One region of the Stenotrophomonas sp. YJH_SMC_80 genome, then DNA from elsewhere that is predicted to be linked to it. Evidence: predicted binding sites of a transcription regulator. Region 1 holds the regulator's gene; each other region holds the start of a gene.
The links. The regulator FliA, encoded in region 1, starts transcription of late flagellar genes. The targets are predictions, from matches to a motif close to TAAAGTTTNNCNNNCNNNGGCCGATAA.
Positions count from the first base shown of each region.

Region 1 (6,621 bases):
GGCGCACCGCTGATCGTGCTGGCCCTGCTGGCCATGGTCGTGGTCCCGCTGGCCGCGCCGGTGCTCGATGCGCTGTTCACCTTCAACATCGCCATCTCGCTGATGGTGCTGCTGGCGGTGGTCTACGTGAAGCGCCCGCTGGACTTCACCATCTTCCCGATCGTGCTGCTGATCACCACCATGCTGCGGCTGGCGCTGAACGTGGCCTCCACCCGCGTGATCCTGCTCAACGGCCAGAACGGCCACGACGCCGCCGGCAAGGTCATCGCCGCCTTCGGCGAATTCGTGATCGGCGGCAACTATGCGGTAGGCATCGTGGTGTTCGCGATCCTGACCATCATCAACTTCGTGGTCATCACCAAGGGCGCCGGCCGCGTTTCGGAAGTGACCGCGCGCTTCATCCTCGACGCGATGCCCGGCAAGCAGATGGCGATCGACGCCGACCTCAACGCCGGTTTGCTGACGCGTGAAGAAGCCAAGCTGCGCCGCGAGGAAGTCCGCGAGGAAGCCGACTTCTACGGCGCGATGGACGGTGCCAGCAAGTTCATCCGCGGTGACGCCATCGCCGGCATCCTGATCCTGTTCATCAACATGCTCGGCGGCCTGGCCGTGGGCGTGCTGCAGCATGGCATGCCGTTCGGCGAAGCCGCTGCCACCTACACCCTGCTGTCCATCGGTGACGGCCTGGTGGCGCAGCTGCCGGCCCTGCTGGTCTCCAGCGCGGTGGCGATGCTGGTGACCCGCGCCTCGCGCTCGCAGGACATGGCCCAGGCGATGACCGGCCAGGTGTTCGGCCAGTACCGCGCGCTGGCGATCACCGCCGGCATCATCGGCGTGGTCGGCCTGGTGCCGGGCATGCCCAACGTCGCTTTCCTGACGCTGGCCGCGATCCTTGGCTTCATCGCCTGGAAGGTCTACCGCAAGGGCAAGGCCGCAGCCACCGACCCGGCAGCCGCCGGCAATGACGCGGCCGCACTCAACGCACTCGGCCGCCCGGCGGCAGCTGCGCCGACCGCCGAACTGAGCTGGGACGAACTGCGCCCGGTCGACCCGCTGGGCCTGGAGGTCGGCTACCGGCTGATCCCGCTGGTGGACAGCAACCAGGGCGGCGAACTGATGGCGCGCATCAAGGGCGTGCGCCGCAAGCTGACCCAGGACGTCGGCTTCCTGATCCCGTCGGTGCATATCCGCGACAACCTGGAACTGCCCGCCAACGGCTACCGCGTGCTGGTGCACGGCGTGCCGGTGGCCACCGCCGAGATCCACCCCGACCGCGAACTGGCGCTGGACCCGGGCAGCGCGCTGGGCACCCTGGAGGGCATTGCCGGCAAGGATCCCGCGTTCGGCCTGGATGCCACCTGGATCCAGCCGCACCAGCGTGCCCAGGCTGAAACGCTGGGCTACACCGTGGTCGACCCGGCCACCGTGGTGGCCACCCACCTCTCGCACCTGATCCGCGAACATGCGCCGGAACTGCTCGGCCACGAGGAAGTGCAGCACCTGCTGGCCAACCTGGCCAAGAGCGCGCCCAAGCTCGTCGAAGATCTGACGCCGAAGGCGCTGCCGCTGTCGGCAGTGGTGCGCGTGCTGCAGAACCTGCTGGTCGAGCGCATCCCGATCCGACAGCTGCGCAAGATCGCCGAAGCGCTGGTCGAACACGCGCCCAGCAGCCAGGACCCGGCGGTGCTGACCGCTGCCGTGCGCACCGCGCTGGGCCGCTTCATCGTGCAGGAGATCGCCGGAATGTCGGCGGAGCTGCCGGTGTTCACCCTCAACCCGCAATTGGAACGTGTCTTGCAGGAGTCCACGCAGGGCAACGGCGCCGCGCTGGAACCCGGACTCGCAGAGCGACTGCACCAGAGCCTGGCCGAATGTGTCAGCAAGCAGGAAGCGCGAAACGAGCCGGCGGTCGTGCTGGTACCGGGCCCGGTGCGCGCCGCGCTGGCGCGCCTGGTCCGCCACAGCGTTCCGTCGCTGTCGGTCCTGGCCTACAGCGAGGTGCCGGAGGACAAGCGCCTGAAGCTGGTCGGAACGATCAGCTGACGCCGCCCACCGATGCGCCAGAAAACAGACACCACCTTCGAACCAACGCAACAGACAGATACCAAGGGGAACCCGCACCGTGCAGACCACCGACCACCCGAGTTCTCCGACCGCCACCCCGCCGTCTTCGTCCCGTGACCACAGCATGAAAATCAAACGATTCGTCGCCGCCGACATGCGCTCGGCCATGAACCTGGTGCGCAAGGAACATGGTCCTGACGCCGTGATCCTGTCCAACCGCCGGATCGAGGAAGGCGTCGAGATCGTCGCCGCGGCCAACTACGACGAGAGCGCCGTGCAGCGTGCACTGGAAGCCTCGCGCCGTGATGTCGCACCGCCGCCGGCACCCAAGCCGCGCACCGCTGCTGACGCGGTGATCGCCGCGGTCACCCGCCGCCGCAGCGCTGCCCCGGCGCCGGAGCCGGTGGCCGCCACCACCTCGGCCGTGGCCGCCCTCGCCCGTGCGGCCGTGGGTGCCACCGGCCGCACCTTGGACAGCGCCGACGAGATCGTGCCGACCCGCGGCAGCACCGGCTTCGCAGCCACCCTGGCGCGCGCCACCGTCAACGAACCGGCGCTGCCCGAACAGATCTTCGCCCCGTTCGCCGAGGCCATCGTCGCACCGGGCCCGGCCGTCACCGCGCCGGCCAACCGCGCCCGCTTCCAGATCGACCCGCCGCACGACACGCATCACGAAAGCGTGCCCCCCGCCGTGCAGCCGCCGCCGCTGCCGGGCGCTGCCATGGCCGATGTCCAGCCTGACATCGCCGCCAGCGAAACGGCAGCGCTCGAAGCCGTCGCCGAAGCCAGTCCGGCCCCCGTGCTGGCCCCGGCACCGACGCTGACCGTCGTCGCCCAGGACGACGCCGAGATCCGCCAGCTGCGCCAGGAAGTGGCCGGCATGCGCCAGGTGATCGAGCGCGAGATGAACCGCTTCACCGACGAGCGCCTGCGCGGCTGCCCGGTACGCGCCACCGCGCTGGACCTGATGGACGAGTACGGCTTTGATGCCGGCCTGGCCCGCGACGTGGCCATGCAGATTCCGCTGGAGACCGAAGCCCACCGTGGTCGCGGCCTGATGCTGGGGCTGATCTCGCGCAAGCTGCCGATCGCCCCGGTCGACCCGCTGGAAGAAGGCGGCGTGATCGCCCTGGTCGGCCCGACTGGCGCCGGCAAGACCACCACCATCGCCAAGCTGGCCTCGCGCTTCGCCGAGAAACACGCGCCGCGTGACGTCGCCCTGGTGACCACCGACACCACCCGCATCGGCGCCCGCGAGCAGCTGTACGGCTACGGCCGCCAGCTCGGCATCGCGGTGCACGAAGCCAACAGCGGCACCGACCTGGACCAGCTGCTGGAACGCCTGAAGGACTACAAGCTGGTGCTGATCGACACCGCCGGGCTGGGCCCGCGCGACCGCGCGCTGGCCGCGCAGCTGCAGTGGCTGCGCGCCGCCCGCCAGGTACGCACCCTGCTGGTGCTACCGGCCAACACCAGCTTCGGCGACATGGACGAGGTGGTCCGCCGCTTCGGCGCCGCCAACCTGCAGGGCCTGGTGTTGAGCAAGCTGGACGAGACCGGCCGCTTCGGCAACGCCCTGTCAGTGGCCGTGGACCACGCCCTGCCGATCACCTGGGTGACCGATGGCCAGGACGTTCCGGAGGACCTGCACCGGGCCAGTGCGGCCAATCTCGTACTTCGCCTTGAAGATTTGCGCCGCGCGGCCGATATGCCCTGCAACCCGGAGTTGAACCATGCCGTCGCGTGAGTACGCCAAGCTGACCAAGACCTTCCCGCTGTCGGCCACCCGCAGCGAGCCGCTCGGCCCTGTGCGCACCATTGCCGTCACTGGCGGCAAGGGCGGCGTGGGCAAGACGAATGTGTCCGCCAACCTGGCGGTGGCACTGGCCGGCATGGGCAAGCGCACGCTGCTGCTGGACGCCGACCTGGGCCTGGCCAACATCGACGTGATCCTGGGGCTGAACCCGACCTTCACGCTGGCCGACCTGGTCGCCGGCCGCTGCTCGCTGGACGACGTCATCGTCGAAGGCCCGAACGGCGTGCTGGTGGTGCCGGCCGCGTCCGGCCGCCGGCACATGGCCGAGCTGGCCCCGGCCGAGCACGTCGGCCTGGTCAACGTGTTCTCCGAGCTGGAACGCGAACTGGACATCATGGTGGTGGACACCGCCGCCGGCATCACCGACGGCGTGCTGACCTTCTGCCAGGCCGCGCAGGACACCGTGGTGGTGGTCTGTGACGAGCCGGCCTCGATCACCGACGCCTACGCGCTGATCAAGGTGCTGTCGCGCGAACGCGGCGTGGACCGCATCCAGGTAGTGGCCAACATGGTGCGCGACCCCAACGAGGGCCGCGTGCTGTACGAAAAGCTGACCCGCGTCTGCGAGAAGTTCCTCGCCGATGTCTCGCTGAACTACCTGGGCTGCGTGCCGCAGGACGACTGGCTGCGCCTGTCGGTGCAGCGCCAGCAGCCGGTGGTGAAGGCCTACCCGTCCAGCCCGGCCGCGCTGGCGATCACCGAGATCGCGCGTCGCACCGCACGCTGGCAGGCGCCGACCGAACCGCGTGGCGGCGTCGAGTTCTTCCTCGAGCGCATCCTCAAGCAGCGCGGGGTGGCCGCATGAAAGGCGCAGCCCAGTACAGGGAAGTCCAGCGCTCGGCGGCCAACGAGGTCATCGCCCAGCATTCGGACCTGGTGCGGCGCATCGCCCACCACCTGGCCGCGCGGTTGCCGGCCAGCGTTGAAGTGGACGACCTGATCCAGGCCGGCATGATGGGCCTGATCGAAGCGTCGCGCAGCTACGACGCCGACCAGGGCGCCTCGTTCGAGACCTATGCCTCGATCCGCATCCGCGGTTCGATGATCGACGAGATCCGCCGTGGCGACTGGGTGCCGCGCTCGGTGCACCGCCGTGCCCGCGATGCCGCCGCCACCATCCGCCGCCTGGAACAGAGCAGCGGCCGCGCCGCCAGCGCCACCGAGGTGGCCGCCGCGATGGAGATGCCGCTGCCCGAATACCTGCGGTTGATGGAGGACGCCGCACGTGGCCAGGTGCTGAGCCTGGAGTCGCGCATCGAGGACCAGGGCGAGCTGGACACCGTCGCCCAGGGCGGCCCGACCCCGCAGCAGGTGCTGGAGCGTGGTGAATTCGGCCGTGAGCTGGGCAAGGCCATCGGCCACCTGCCCGAGCGCGAACAGCTGGTGCTCTCGCTCTACTACGAGCAGGAACTGAACCTGAAGGAGATCGGCGCGGTGCTCGGCGTGAGCGAGTCGCGGGTCTGCCAGATCCACGGCCAGGCGGTGCTGCGCCTGCGTGGCCGGCTCAAGATTTTCGAGGCGGCGGACGCCGGCCTGGAAGAATGAACATGCCCGAGGCGGCTGCCCCCGGCCGCCCGGAATGAACAACAAAGGAACTCTGCTTTGAACAAGAACATGCGCATCCTGATCGTCGATGACTTCTCGACCATGCGTCGGATCGTCAAGAACCTGCTGGGCGATCTGGGCTTCACCAATACCGCCGAAGCCGAGGACGGGCATGCCGCGCTGTCGCTGCTGCAGAGCCAGCCGTTCGATTTCGTGGTCACCGACTGGAACATGCCGGTGATGACCGGCATCGAGCTGCTGAAGGCGATCCGTGCCGATGCCAAGCTGAAGACACTGCCAGTGCTGATGGTCACCGCCGAAGCCAAGCGCGAACAGATCATCGAAGCCGCCCAGAACGGCGTGAACGGCTACATCATCAAGCCGTTCACTGCGCAGACGCTGGAAGAGAAGCTCGGCAAGATCTTCGAACGCCTGGCGGCCAGCGCCTGATGGATACCACGGTCGACAAGAGCGCCCTCGCCCTGCGCCTGCAGGAAGCCCTGGACGCACTCGAGTCCGGTGACGAGGCCGCCTGGCGGCAGCGCATCGACGGACTGGTCGCGCTGCGTACGCAGCCGATGATGAGCGGCCTCTCGCGGCTGGCCCGCGAGCTGGGGCAGGCACTGGGTGAGCTGCCGACCGTGCCCAGCGAGGCCGGTGAGCTGGACGACGCCTGCGCACGCCTGGACCACGTGGTGGCCATGACCGAACAGGCCACGCACCGCACCCTGGACCTGGCCGAGGAATGCCGCAGCCTGACCGAACAGCTGCGTGCTGAAGGCCTGCAGCCGGGCCAGGACGCGCAGCTCGAGCGCATCCGCCACAACCTGACCGAGATCGCCCTGACCCAGAGCTACCAGGACCTGACCGGGCAGATCATCCGTCGCGTGGTCGGCATCGTCCGCCGCGTGCACGAGGGCTTCGGCGCACTCGGCCTGCCGCCGGAACAGCATCGCACCGACCCGGAACTGGCCGGGCCGGCACTGAAGGGACTGGACCGCCACGCGGTCTCGCAGAACGACGCCGACGACCTGTTGTCGGATTTGGGGCTGTAAGCATGAGCGCGGTATCCGACGACATCACTGCCGATTTCATCATCGAGGCACAGGAAATCCTGGATCGCCTGGGCGAACAGCTGGTGTCGCTGGAGCAGGCACCGCAGGACACCGAGCAGCTCAACGCGGTGTTCCGTGGAT
Region 1 covers NZ_JCAFVP010000022.1:27,627-34,247, forward strand. Annotated here, with positions in the region: gene flhA (flagellar biosynthesis protein FlhA) at 1-2,043, shown strand, start outside; gene flhF (flagellar biosynthesis GTPase FlhF) at 2,189-3,811, shown strand; gene AC5P99_RS20415 (MinD/ParA family ATP-binding protein) at 3,798-4,685, shown strand; gene AC5P99_RS20420 (RNA polymerase sigma factor FliA) at 4,682-5,425, shown strand; gene cheY (chemotaxis response regulator CheY) at 5,483-5,875, shown strand; gene AC5P99_RS20430 (protein phosphatase CheZ) at 5,875-6,480, shown strand; gene AC5P99_RS20435 (chemotaxis protein CheA) at 6,483-6,621, shown strand, end outside.

Region 2 (6,621 bases), on a different contig from region 1:
TGAGGAGAGGTCCTTGAGCGGTTGCACGTGAGTTGGGTTAGACGCCCCCGACGTGCCCCGGGGGCGGCTCATGTCAGCGCTGCAACAGGCTGAGCACGTTCTGCGGTACCTGGTTGGCCTGGGCCAGCATGGCCGTACCGGCCTGCTGCAGGATCTGGGTGCGGGTCAGTTCGGCGGTTTCCTTGGCGAAGTCGGTATCGCGGATGCGGCTGCGCGAGGCCGACAGGTTCTCCGAGGAGGTCTGCAGGTTGGCCACCACCGAGGTGAAGCGGTTCTGGATCGCGCCGAGGTCGGCGCGCACGCTGTTGACCGACTCGAGGGCCTTGTCGACGATCGACAGCGCCTTCTGCGCACCTTCGGCGGTGGTGACGTTCAGGTCCTTGACGAAGTTGGCCGTGGCGCCGGTCAGCAGGCCGCCGTTGGTGCTGGTTTCGGTCAGGCCCAGGCCGGCGATGGTCGCGGCGGTGGCGCCGGCCGGCGGGGTTGCGGCACTGACGCCCAGGGTGAAGGTCTGGCCGTCCTTGACCGAGGCCAGGCTGATCACACCGGCATTGACCGAGGCCATGACGCCGGTTTCACCCAGCTTGTTGTTGATCGCGGCAGAGGTGGCCGAAGTGATCGATTCGCCCGCCTTCACGGTGAAGTCGTTGATGGTGACCGTGGTGGCGGTGCCGCCCGGCGGGGTCACCGAGATCTGCAGGCCGGAGTAGGTGGTGTCGGCGGTGGCCTTGTCGGCGGCGGCCAGGCTGGTGCCGGTGTAGCCGTTGGCGAAGGTTGCCGCGCCCAGCGAATCGGCCTTGGCGTTGACCACGCTGTTGATGGCGATGGCCTGGCCGGCGTTGGCGCCGACCTGGAACAGCTGGCTGGTGAAGGAGCCGTCCAGCAGCTTGGTGCCGTTGAAGTCAGCCTGCTTGGCCACGCGGTCGACTTCCGAGACCAGCTGGGTCACTTCAGCCTGCAGGGCCTTGCGGTCGCTGGCCGAGTTGGTGGCGTTGGAGGACTGCACGGCCAGTTCACGGATGCGCTGCAGGTTGTTGCCGACTTCGCTCAGCGAACCCTCGGCGACCTGGGCCAGCGAGATACCGTCGTTGGCGTTGCGGATGGCCACGTCCAGACCGCGGATCTGGGTGGTGAAGCGCTCGCTGATCGCCAGGCCGGCCGCGTCGTCCTTCGCGCTGTTGATGCGCAGGCCGGACGAGAGGCGCTGGATGGTGGTAGCGAGCGAGCTGCCGCTGGTGCTCAGGTTGCGCTGAGCGTTGAGCGACATCGTATTGGTGTTGATTACCTGTGCCATGGGGTCGTCTCCTCTTATATGGAACCCGTTGGTGAATGAAACGAAGCGCCGCCTGTTTTTTTGTGTGGCTGTGTGCTTCGCTGTTGCCAAATGAATAACGGCGCTTTGTCAACAACCTTTAGCCGTGAATTCCGTCGACGCTGAAATCCGGTGCCGGAGGCTGTTTTTCCGGGGTTTTCCAGCCCTGGCCGGGCGTGAAGGCGACCCCGGAAGGGGCGGTTGGGCATGCCCAACCAGCGCTGATGAAGGTATCGGCGGGGCAGGGCCGGGCTTGATGGGCAATCACGGAAAATGCGTGCAGCACGTTTCCGGTAGCGCCAGCCCACGCCCGGCGAGCGCGACGGAACGGGCACGCAGAAACGAAAAAGGCCGCGATGCAGGGCATCGCGGCCTTTCAGGGGTGACGCAGGAGATGCGTCAGCGGATCTTGTTGAACAACGACATCGACTGCATCTGCGAGAAGATCGTCTGTGCCGCCTGCAGCGCGGTGCTCTGCAGCTGGTACTGGCTCAGTGCATCGGCATAGTCCAGGTCGCGCATCTGCGACAGCGTGGTCTTCAGGGTCACGCTGTTGGCTTCACGCATGTCGGCGGCATTGTCCAGTGCCTTCAGCTGCGCACCGCCGGCCGCACGCGAATCGATCATCCGCTCCGACGCACGGGCCACATCGCGCAGGGCGCTCTGCAGTTCGTTCTGCTGCGCGCTCATCTTGGCGGTGGTGCCGGTGTCGGCATCAAGCGCGGCAATCAGCTTGTCCATGGTGTCGAAGATGTCGCGGCTGGTTGCCGGCTTCACACTGAAGCTGTCACCGGCAGCGGGTGCGCCGGTGATCTGCAGGCGGACTCCGTTGACTTCCACGTTGTCACCGGCCTTGAACGTGCCGGTGCCGGTCACGTTACCAGCGCCGTCCAGTACCTGGTACTGGTCGGCGGCGGTGAAGCGGATGCTGAAGGACTGGCCGTTCCAGCTGTCGCTGCCATCGCGGGTGATGTTGGTCAGCACGCCGTTGCCGGTATTGCCGGCCGCGGCGACACCATCGACGAAGCCGTCGCCGGTAGGAATGCGCATGAAGATTTCGCTGCCGGGCAGGGCATCCCGCACATAGGTATCGGGGCCGACTTCAATCTGGCGCTGGGTCTGGTCGCCACGGTAGACCACCTTGCCATTGATCTTGGCGAACGGCGGATCGCCATCGTTGGTGCCGCCGAACACGTAGCGGCCGGTGCCGTCGTCGGCGTTGGCCAGCGACAGCAGGCCCTCGCGGATCTGGTTCAGTTCGGTGATCAGCGTTTTCTTGTCGGCGGCGCCCAGTGCCGGATTGCTGGCCTGGATGGTCAGGTCGTTGACGCGCGCCATCAGGTCGTTGACCTGGGCCAGGGCGTTCTCCTGTACGCCCAGTCGGTTCTGCACGTTGCCGGCATTGAGTTTCATCCGGTCCAGTGCGGCCAGGCTGCGGTCAAGCCCGACCGCCGCACCAGCGGCAACCGGATCGTCCTTGGCGCTGACGATCTTGCTGCCGGTGGCGATCTGCTGCTCCAGGTGGCTGAGCTTGGCCTGCTTGGCCATCATCAGCGACACGGACTGGTTGAACATCATGCTGGTGGAGATACGGCTGCTCATCGACGGACGGCTCCCAGGATGGTCTGGAACATGCTGTCGGCGGTGGAGATCAGCTGTGAGGCTGCCTGGTAGGCCTGTTGCAGGCGCAGCATGTCGGCCGCCTCCTCGTCCAGGTTGACGCCGGATACCTCATCGCGCGCTTCCTGCGCCTTGTCATTGATCACCAGCTGCGCTTCCAGCGAATACTCGGCCGAGCGGGCGGCTGCACCGACCTGGGTGGTCAGGCCACCCAGGGCGCCGTTGAGGGTGACCGTGCCGCTGTTGAATGCCTTGGCGCTCTCCACCTTGGACAGCCTGGAGGCGTTGCTGTTGTCCGACGAGCCCGCCGGAGTCGGGGTGATGTTGAAGGTGTCGCCGACCTTCGGCGCACCGTCCAGCACGAAGCTCCAGCCGTTGGCACTGATGGTCTGGCCGGGCGTGTAGGTCTGCGGCGGGCCCCCATCGATGGTGTAGGTGGTGGCCGAGGTGAACACGATCGCGGCCGGATTGCGCAGGTTGGCGTTGGTCGAATCGCTGACGGTGACACCGCTCAGCTTGCCGGTGCCCGTGTTGGACGTCGCCGCCGCGCCCTTCACCGCAGCGGCAGCGGCGATGCGCGACGGATCGGTGATCGCCACTTCCATGCTGCCAGCCACGCCTGCGGTCGGCTGCAGCAGGAAGCGGTCGTTGGCCGCCGGGGTACCGCCGACCACCAGCTTGACGCCGTTGATCACCAGTGGATCGGCGGCCGTACCGGTGCCGGTCAGCGGAACGTTCGCACCGGTGTCGGCACGACTGGCCTTCCAGTTGGTGCCATCGAACTGCAGCACCACGTTCTGCGCGTCCAGCTTGCCGAGGTCGCCGTAACTGGCGCTGAGGCTGGCGGTGCCGGTGTTGGCATTGTTGGCGGTGACGCGTGGATTGCCGATGTTGAAGAAGTCACCCCCGAGCTGGCCATACAGGTCCACGCCCTGGTGATGCACCTGGTTGAAGCTCTCGGCCAGGCCTACCGCCAGCTTGCCCAGCTCGGCCTGGGCAGGCGTCAGCACGGTGTCGCGGAATTCCAGCAGGCCGCCGATCTGGCCACCGACCGCCTTCGGGTCGAGCCGGATGGTGTTGCCCTGCGTTTCCAGCGCCAGCTGCAGGCGCTCCGGCTGGTACGGGTCGGCCACGGTGGTGACCTTGGTCGCCGTGGTGCCCACCACCAGCGCGTTTCCGCCAGCGGTATAGACATTCATGATGCCGCCGTCCTGGATCACTGCGGTGCCACCGGTGTAGCCGATCAGCTGGGTGATCAACTGGTCGCGGCGGTCGAGCAGGTCCGGTGCGGCGGTAGCGATGTTGGTGCCTATCGCACCGTTGATCTGCGCGATCTCCTGCGCCAGCCGGTTGACCTCGGTGGCACCGGCCAGCAGGCCGTTGTTGACCTCGCTGTTGAGGTTGTTCAGGTGCGTGTTGAGCTGGACGAAGCGGTTGGCCAAAGCCTTGCCACCATCCAGCATGTTCTGGCGGTCGGCGGTGCCGGCCGCGTTGGACGACAGGCCGCTGACCGAATCGAAGAACTTCGACCAGACGCCGGACACGTTGGTTGCCGCGTCGGAGAACAACGAATTGACCCGGTCGGCCATGCCGGAGAGCTGCTTCAGGCGCGCCAGCTCGCCGCTGCTGTCGAGCAGGCGCGAGATCGCCAGCTGGTCGGCGGTACGGCGGATGTCGGTGATGCGGGTGCCGTTGCCGACCGTGCCGTAGCCGTAGTTCTGGGGATCAGCCGTGGCGAAGTTGACCTTCTGCCGGCTGTAGCCCGGGGTATTGAGGTTGGCCACGTTGTGGCTGGTGGTCGCCAACGCACGCTGGAAGGCGAGCAGGGCACCGGTACCGGTGGAAAGTACGCTGGACATGGGGTTCCTCAACGACGGGTGATACCCAGCGCCGCGGTTGCGGTGCTGGCGAAGGTCTGGCCAAGGCGCGAGCCGGCATCGGCCACGGCGCTGACGGCGCGCTCGATGGTCGGTCCGCCGGCGATCGCGGCGATCTTGGCCGCGTAGCGCGGGTCGGTGGCATAGCCGGCGCGCTGCAGGCCACGGGCGAAGCCCTGCACGTCGGTGCCGGCCTGCAGGGCCTGCTGGTAGCGCGGGCTGGTCTTCAGCAGGCGCACGTAGTCGGCAAAGCTCTCGGCCGGCGAACTGTAGGCACGGAAGCTGGCGGTCTCGTTGCGGCGCACGCCATCGACGTACTCGTGGGTGCCGGCCACGGCGCGCTGGCCGTTCCAGCCATTGGCCTTGATGCCGAACAGGTTGTGCGAGGTGCTGCCGTCGGCATGCTTGATGTGGCGCTTGCCCCAGCCGGTTTCCAGCGCCGCCTGGGCGACCAGGGCGCGGGCATCCACGCCCAGTTCCTTGGCCGCACGCTGCGCGTGCTGCCAGATGCTGGCGACGAAGCCTTCCGGGGTGTGTTCACCCAGCTGCGCGACGGCGGTGCGGGTCGCCATCGCATCGGCCGGGCTGATGGCCGTGCCGCGGTTGCTGGCGGTAGCCGACCACTGGTCGCTGTTGGCAGCCCAGTCGTCGCCTTGCAGGCCGCCGATGTAAGGATCTTCGGTACCCAGCGAGCGGTGCATGCTGCTGCTTTCGCGCCCGGCGATCAGGTCCAGCGCCTGTTCCATCGGTGCAACCGCCGCGTGTGCGCCGGACTGCGCGCCGGCGGCCATCTGCTGCAGCAGGCGCACGGCCTGGCTGCCGTCTTCCAGCGGCAGCGACGGTGCCGGCTTGGCCGGTGCATTGAGCTGATAGGCACGGCTGGCCTTGGCCGGGTCCACGCGGGTATCCAGTGCCGGGCCATCGGCGGCCTGGCCGGACAGCTGCCGGCTGATCATGCCGGACAGGCCAAGGCCCTTGCCGCGGGTCATCGCCTCGGCAATCTTCTGGTCGTACATCTCGCGGAACATCTTGTTTTCGCCGGGGAACAGCGAGTCGCCGAAGCTGGCGTCACGCATGCTCTTGACCAGCATCTGCGCGAACTGGCCTTCCAGCTGGCGCGCGACCTTGTCGATCTTCGCCGGATCGTTCTGTTGTGCCGGGTGCAGATCGAATGCGGGATTGATGCGCATATCAGATCACCTCGAGCTCGGCACTCAATGCGCCGGCCTGCTTCAGGGCTTCCAGGATCGCGATGAGATCGCCTGGTGCTGCGCCCACGGCGTTCACCGCGTGCACGATCTCGTCCAGGGTGGTGCCGCCGCTGAACTTGAACATGCGGCTGCCGTCGTTGGTGGCGGTGATGGTCGACTGCGGGCTGGCTACGGTACGGCCGCCGGACAGCGCATTGGGCTGGCTGACGTTGGTGTTCTCCTGGATGGTCACGGTCAGCGAACCGTGCGAGATCGCGGCAGGTCCCACGCGCACCTGCTGTCCGATGACCACGGTGCCGGTACGCGAATTGACCACCACCTTGGCCGGAGCGCTGCCCGGGGTCAGTTCCAGATTCTCGATGCGCGCCAGCAGGCCGATGCGTGCGCCCGGATCGGTCGGCGCGGTAACCGCCACGGTCACGCCGTCGACCGCACGCGCCGCACCGTCGCCGAACGCATTGTTGAGCGCAGCGACCATGCGCGAGACCGTGGTGAAGTCATTGTTGTGCAGGTTCAGGGTGATCTCGCCGCCGTTGGCCAGCGGATCGGGCAGCGCACGCTCCACGGTGGCGCCATTGGGAATACGGCCGACGCTGGGCAC
Region 2 covers NZ_JCAFVP010000029.1:140-6,760, forward strand. Annotated here, with positions in the region: partial or broken gene AC5P99_RS21285 (flagellin N-terminal helical domain-containing protein) at 1-1, opposite strand, end outside; gene AC5P99_RS21290 (flagellin) at 74-1,294, opposite strand; gene flgL (flagellar hook-associated protein FlgL) at 1,712-2,914, opposite strand; gene flgK (flagellar hook-associated protein FlgK) at 2,911-4,791, opposite strand; gene flgJ (flagellar assembly peptidoglycan hydrolase FlgJ) at 4,800-5,999, opposite strand; gene AC5P99_RS21310 (flagellar basal body P-ring protein FlgI) at 6,001-6,621, opposite strand, start outside.
Region 2: the regulator FliA is predicted to act here: its motif matches at 1,389-1,415, upstream of AC5P99_RS21290 (flagellin).

Region 3 (6,621 bases), on a different contig from region 1:
GTGCCGTACAGCAGTTCGCCGCCTGCGCACAGGCCGCAGGGCAGCAGCGGCTTGTTGCGCAGGCGCGTGAACTGATCCTGCACCCGGGCTCGATGCACGCCACGCCGCAGGTGCTGACCTGGTACCGCAGTGCGATGGCCAGCGGGTTCGGTTGGGCGATGGCGGTGGCGGGTGCGCTGGCCCTGCTTGCGGCGCTTGGGCTGCATCGGCAGCGTGCATCGGCTTGACGCGCAGCAATCAGCCCTGCTGGCGTTGCGGGTCCTCTGCCGTGCGTTCGATCGCCTGAGGCTGTTGTTGCTGCTGGCGCGCGTTGGCGTGGCGTGCGTGTCCACCTTCGCGTCCGATCGTGGCCATGTGCTGGCGGTCGCGGCTGATCGCTTCGCCGCCCTTGCGGCCTGCGACACGTGCTTCGGCCGGACTGAATTCGTGCGCATTGCCGGAGGCATGTGCCGCGCGCCCGCCCTTGGCGGCGATCGCGCGCTGTTTGTCCTGGTCCATCGAGGCGAAGCCCCGGTTGGAGCTGCGCGGGTTCTGCTCAGTCATGTGAAATCTCCTGCAGTGTGGACGCCGCCTTCGTGGGCGACGGCGTCCATGCTTGGCCATCGCACGCTAAGTCCAGGTCGCCATCTTCGCCCCGGTTTTCACGCGCCCTGCGCACGGGGATGATCACGCAGCCGGCCCGGCGGCCGCATTCGTCGCGTATTCACTGCCGGCCCTCGGATGCGCGGCAAGGCCGGCGGCCGCAGTGGCGGTGCCGCACATATGTTCGATGATCCTGTGCTGCTGCCCGATGGCTATCAGATAAACGTTCCGGACCGGCAACCGATCAGACTGCGCACCGGTGGAAACTGCGAACGGACCGGTGTCGCGCCCCACGCGGCAGGCGGCGACGATCCACTCTCCATCGCGCGTCAACTGCTGGCTCCGCCGAAGTCGTCAAGATGAACGCACAGTTGCGTGGTCGTCCTATCGCAGATGTTCCGCTGCATGCCTAGAATCGAAGCATCCCGGTAGTTCCCGGGCGCTTCGAGTGAATGGACTCAATGAAGATTCTGTTGACCGGCAGTTCCGGGCGGATCGGGCGCGCGATCTTCGGCGCGCTGGCGGCTGCCCATGAAGTGGTGGGTCTGGACCGCAGTCCGTTTGCCACCACGCGCATCATTGCCGATGTCACCGATCATCAAGCCGTCGTGCGCGCGGTGCAGGGCGTCGACGCGGTCATCCATACCGCGGCCCTGCATGCGCCACACGTCGGCCTGGTACCGGACGCGGTGTTCCAGCAGATCAACGTGGACGCGACCGCGCACCTGCTGCAGGCGGCGCGCGAGGCAGGCGCACGGCGGTTCGTGTTGACCAGTACCACCGCGCTGTACGGCCACGCGGTGGTGGCAGGGGGATGCCGCTGGATCGATGAGGATACCGAGCCGCTGCCGCGAACGATCTACCACCGCAGCAAGCTGCAGGCCGAGGCCCTGGCTGAAGCTGCCGCCGCACCGGACTTCGGGGTGCGCGTGCTGCGGATGGGGCGCTGCTTCCCGGAACCGCCGGAACGGATGGCGATGTTCCGGTTGCATCGTGGGATCGACGCCCGTGACGTGGCCAGTGCCCATGCCGCGCTGCTGCTGGATGAGGGGCCGGCCTTCGCCCGCTACATCGCCTGCGCCTCAACCCCGTTCCGTCGCGAGGATTGCCTGGAACTGGCCACCCAGCCGCGCAATGTACTGGCCCGGCGCGTACCGCAGCTGTTGGCAGAGTTCGAGCGCCGCGGCTGGCCGTTGCCGCTGAGCGTCGACCGTGTCTACGACAGCGCCCGCATCCGCAGGGAGCTGGGGTGGCAGCCGCGTTTCGGGCCGGACGCCGTGCTGCAGCAGTACGCCGCAGGCAGCATCGAGGTGTTGCCACGCGCGGAGTGGATCAAGGATCGGGTGGCCGAATAGGGGACGCGGGGACGGATCCCTCCCCCGTCCCTGAGTGGATTCAGGAATGTGTAGGCCGGTCGCCTCAACCTCGTTGGCAGGCGGCCGCTAACCCGGTGCGCTTCCTGCGCCGGGCGGGTCCCGGCGGCCGGTGGCCTGCGCGACGGATCGCGCGCCTGCGCGGTGCCCTCCCGGTGCCGGTCGTCCTGAACTGCCTTGCGGACCCCTCCATGCCTTCTTCCCGTTCCGCCGCTGCCCGCCGCCCGGGCAGCATCGCCCACAAGCTGATGCTGGGCACCGCCGTCATCGCGCTGCTGTGCTTCGGCCTGACGGCGTTCCTGATCTATCGCCAGGCCAGTGCCAGCCTGATCGATGCCTCGCGCCAGACCATGACCAGCGAGGCCAACGCCGAAGCGCGCCAGGTCGCCGCCGACCTGGGCACGGCGTTCGCCAGCAACGATGCCATGGTCGAAGCCGTGCTCGCCCAGCGTGCGCGGGGTGACGTGCCCGATCGCGCCAGCCTGGCTGCCGTGCTGGGCGAGCAGCTGCGCACCCACCCGGAGTGGCTGGGCAAGAGCACCATGTGGGAGGCCGATGCCTTCGATGGCAAGGATGCCGAGTTCGCCAATACCGCGATGCACGATGCCAGCGGCCGCTACATGAGCTACTGGGCCTGGCATGACGGCAAGCCGCAGCAGTCGACCATGACCGACTACACCGAAGCCGCCGACGGCTCGGCCGACTGGTACGTGGTACCCAGCCGCGACAAGCTGCCCAAGGTCAGCGAGCCCTATGCCTACGACATCGCCGGCCAGCAGGTGCTGATGAGCACGTTGAGCTCGCCGATCGTCGAAAACGGTACCTTCCTCGGCGTGTTCACCGTCGACTTCTCGCTGGCGGCGCTGCAGAAGCACCTGGCGACGCTGACGCCGATGGGCGCAGGCCGCGTCGAGCTGCTTTCGCCCAACGGCGTGGTGCTGGCCTCGGCGAATGCCGCCGAGATCGGCAAGCCGCGCACCGACGCATTGACCCGCAGCATGCTGGCCGACATCGCCGCCGACCGCCGGTTCGAAGCCTTCACGCCCGATGCAGCCGGCAACGTGCGCGTCTACGTGCCGCTACGCGTGGGCAATGCCCCGCAGCGCTTCGCGCTGGGCGTGGTGATGCCGCACGCGGTGATCGTGGCCGAGGCGCGCCAGCTGCTGTGGTTGACGCTGCTGGTGGGCGTGGTGGCCGCGCTGACGCTGAGTGCCGGCGTCTATGTGCTGCTGCGCCGCCTGGCGATCCGCCCGTTGGCCGAAGCGGTGCGGGTGGCGGGTGACGTCGCCGCCGGCAAGCTCGACAGCACCTTGCCTGCGCGCAGCAACGATGAAGTGGGCCGCCTGCTGGACGCGATGCAGGGCATGCGCGGGCAGCTGCAGGCGGTGATGGCGGCGCAGGCGGAAATGGCGCGCCGCCACGATGCTGGCGAGCTGAGCTACCGCATGGACGCCACTGCCTTCCCCGGCGAGTACGGCCGCATGGTGGCCGACAGCAACCAGCTGGTGGCTTCCAGCAATGCGGTCACCCAGCGCCTGGTCGAGGTGATGCAGCGTTACGCGGTGGGTGACCTCAGCGTGGACATGGAAGCGCTGCCGGGCGAGAAGGCGGTGTTCACCGCAGCGATGGCCACCACCAAGAGCAACCTGGCCGCGATCAACGAGCAGATCCAGCAGCTGGCTGCCGCCGCGGCAGCCGGCGACTTCGCTGTACGCGGTGATGCCCAGCGCTTCGACCACGATTTCCGCCGCATGGTGGAGACCCTCAACATCATGATGCAGGTGAGCGATCACAACCTGGCTGAGCTTTCGACGCTGCTTCGCGCGATTGCCGCCGGCGACCTCAGCGCACGCATGCGCGGTGATTTCCATGGCGTGTTCGCGGTGATGCGCGACGATGCCAACAGCACCGTGCAGCAGTTGACCCAGATCGTCGGCCAGATCCAGCAGTCGGCCGCCAGCATCCGCCTGGCGGCGGGTGAGATCGCTGCGGGCAACAGCGATCTCTCGCGTCGTACCGAGCAGCAGGCCGCCAACCTGGAAGAAACCGCCGCCTCGATGGAGGAGCTGACCTCCACCGTGCGCCAGAACGCCGACCACGCGCTGCAGGCCAATACCCTGGCAGGATCCGCCGCTGACGTTGCCAGCGAGGGCGGGGAAGTGGTCAACCAGGTGGTGCAGACCATGGAGCAGATCGAGGCCTCCTCGCAGCGCATCGCCGAGATCATTTCGGTGATCGACGGCATCGCGTTCCAGACCAACATCCTGGCGTTGAATGCGGCGGTGGAAGCGGCGCGGGCCGGTGAGCAGGGCCGCGGCTTCGCGGTGGTCGCCAGCGAAGTGCGCGCGCTGGCGCAACGCTCGGCGGGCGCAGCGAAGGAGATCAAGGAACTGATCGACGCATCCGTGGCGCAGGTCGGTGCCGGTGCGCAGCTGGTGCACGGTGCGGGCCGTACCATGCAGGCCATCGTCGGCCAGGTGGGGCGCGTCAACGAGATCATGGCCGAGATCTCGGCTGCGTCGCGCGAACAGTCCGCCGGCATCGAGCAGGTCAACCAGACCGTGGTGCAGATGGATGAGACCACCCAGCAGAACGCCGCACTGGTGGAGGAAGCCAGCGCCGCGGCGCGGGCGATGGAGGAGCAGGCCGAGCAGCTGGCCGTGGCGGTCTCGCGCTTCCGCCTGCAGGCCGAACCGGAGGCCATGGCCCGCCGCGCGGCCTGATCCCGGAAACGAAGACGCCCGGAGGGGGCCGGGCGTCGGTTGCATCCTTGCCGCGCATCCTGCGCAGGTCTGATGGCTCAGAACATTCCTTCAAACGGGTTCCAGCTGGTACGGCCTTCCACCTTCTCCAGGTAGTAGCTGTAGTTGGTGCTGGAGGCGACCAGCAGGTTCATGGCGATGAACAGCATGCGCCCGACGACGTCCGGAAGGAACATGGAGACGATGGCCAGCACGATGTTGATGCCGATCACCACCAGTGCCTTGCGCCACATGCCAAGAATCAGCAGGTAGATGGCACCGAAGAACAACGCGAAGAAGTTCAGGTTGATCTTCAGGCGGTCACCAAAGGACAGCGCCTTCCAGGCCTGCTTGAAGCCGGGGTTCTTGGGGGCGCCGTGCTGGCGGAAGAAGTTGAAGCGGAACTGCCACTTCGGGCTGAACTGGGACAGGTCAGTGGTATTCATTGGGGGGAGACATCCCTGTGAGAAAACGTTTTCATGATAGGGCAAGTCCTATTCAGGATCCAAGCGTCACCGTCAAAAATGTGACGCCTGCCTTGTTCCGGCTGCTGCGGCAGGGGCGCGCACCGTCACCCGCCCGCCTTGTTTTTAGGATAGGGTGCGCAGTTCCGCTGCCGCACCAGCTGAATCCGTGCGGCGGCGGGATGTCCATGGAGGTTGCATGACCACACCTGCTACACCGGAAAACGCACCGGGACCGGTGCTCCTGCCGACACCTGAAGTGGTGCAGGCACAACAGCTGCTCGCACGCCAGCAACTGGCGGTGGCGATGGACCGTGCACGCACGGCGGCTACGCAGAGCGCGGCGCCCGCCGCCGCATTGGAAAGCGAGTAATCCGCAACACCGCCGATCGCGCCGGCCCGTCGCCAGCGCGATCGCGGCGGACGCTCTTGGTCAGAACCGCGCGGTCATGCTGAGGAAGTAGCTGCGCCCGGCCACGAAGTAATCGGTGGAGCCTTCCGCATACAGCTTCTTGTCGGCCAGGTTGCTGACGCCGCCACGCAGGGTCAGTACCTCATTGACGTTCCAGGCCGCGGTCAGGTCATACAGCGTGTAGGCCTTGAGGAAGGTCGTCGCCGTGCCGGCCTGCCTGCCGGTGTACTGCGCCGACAGGCTGCTGGAAAACACCGCGTCGGGCGTCCAGTCCAGCGACGAATAGCCCGAGAATTCGGGGGTATCGATCAGGTTGCGGCCGGTGGTCAGGTTCCTGGCTTCCTTCATCCATGTCGCCGAGGTGCGCCAGCGCCAGTGCTCGCCGAAGCGGACATTGAAGCTGCCTTCCATGCCGCTGGTGCGTGCGCGCTGCACGTTGCTCATCCGCGTCCACCAGATGCCGTTGAACCTGCCCAGCGGTGCGTACTCGATCTTGTTCCTGAAGTCGGTGTGGAAGTAGGTCAGGCCGGCATCGACCAGGTCGTTGTCGAAGCTGATGCCGATTTCGCGGTTGGTGCTGGTTTCCGGGTCCAGGTCCGGATTGCCGGCCATGTAGCAGCCGCCGCGGGTATAGCCCAGCGGAATCAGCGAGGTGCAGCCACGGCCACCGGACTGGGTGGCGGCGCTGGCGGAGTTCTCGGTCAGGCTGGGGGCGCGGAAGCCCTTGGAAACGCCACCGCGGATGGTCCATTGCTCGGCCGGATGCCAGACCAGGTAGGCGCGCGGGCTGACGTGGCCACCGAATTTCTCATGGTGATCCAGGCGCGCGCCCAAGGTCAGTGCCAGGGTGCGGTGCAGCTTCAGTTCGTCTTCGACGAACAGGGCCCAGGTATCCACTTCCAGATCGGAGCCGCTGACGGCATTGCCGGCATAGTCGATCGGCGCGCGGCCGATGGTGTCGGTGTTGGTCAGCTCCTGGCGCTTCCACTGGCCGCCCACGGCGAACTGGTGTTCAACGCCGAGGGTGAACGGCGTGGTCAGGCTGCCCT
Region 3 covers NZ_JCAFVP010000015.1:23,799-30,419, forward strand. Annotated here, with positions in the region: gene AC5P99_RS18435 (MFS transporter) at 1-227, shown strand, start outside; gene AC5P99_RS18440 (KGG domain-containing protein) at 238-543, opposite strand; partial or broken gene AC5P99_RS18445 (S41 family peptidase) at 665-945, shown strand; gene AC5P99_RS18450 (NAD-dependent epimerase/dehydratase family protein) at 1,044-1,937, shown strand; gene AC5P99_RS18455 (methyl-accepting chemotaxis protein) at 2,147-4,678, shown strand; gene AC5P99_RS18460 (DUF2628 domain-containing protein) at 4,756-5,142, opposite strand; gene AC5P99_RS18465 (hypothetical protein) at 5,360-5,533, shown strand; gene AC5P99_RS18470 (TonB-dependent receptor domain-containing protein) at 5,594-6,621, opposite strand, start outside.
Region 3: the regulator FliA is predicted to act here: its motif matches at 2,002-2,028, upstream of AC5P99_RS18455 (methyl-accepting chemotaxis protein).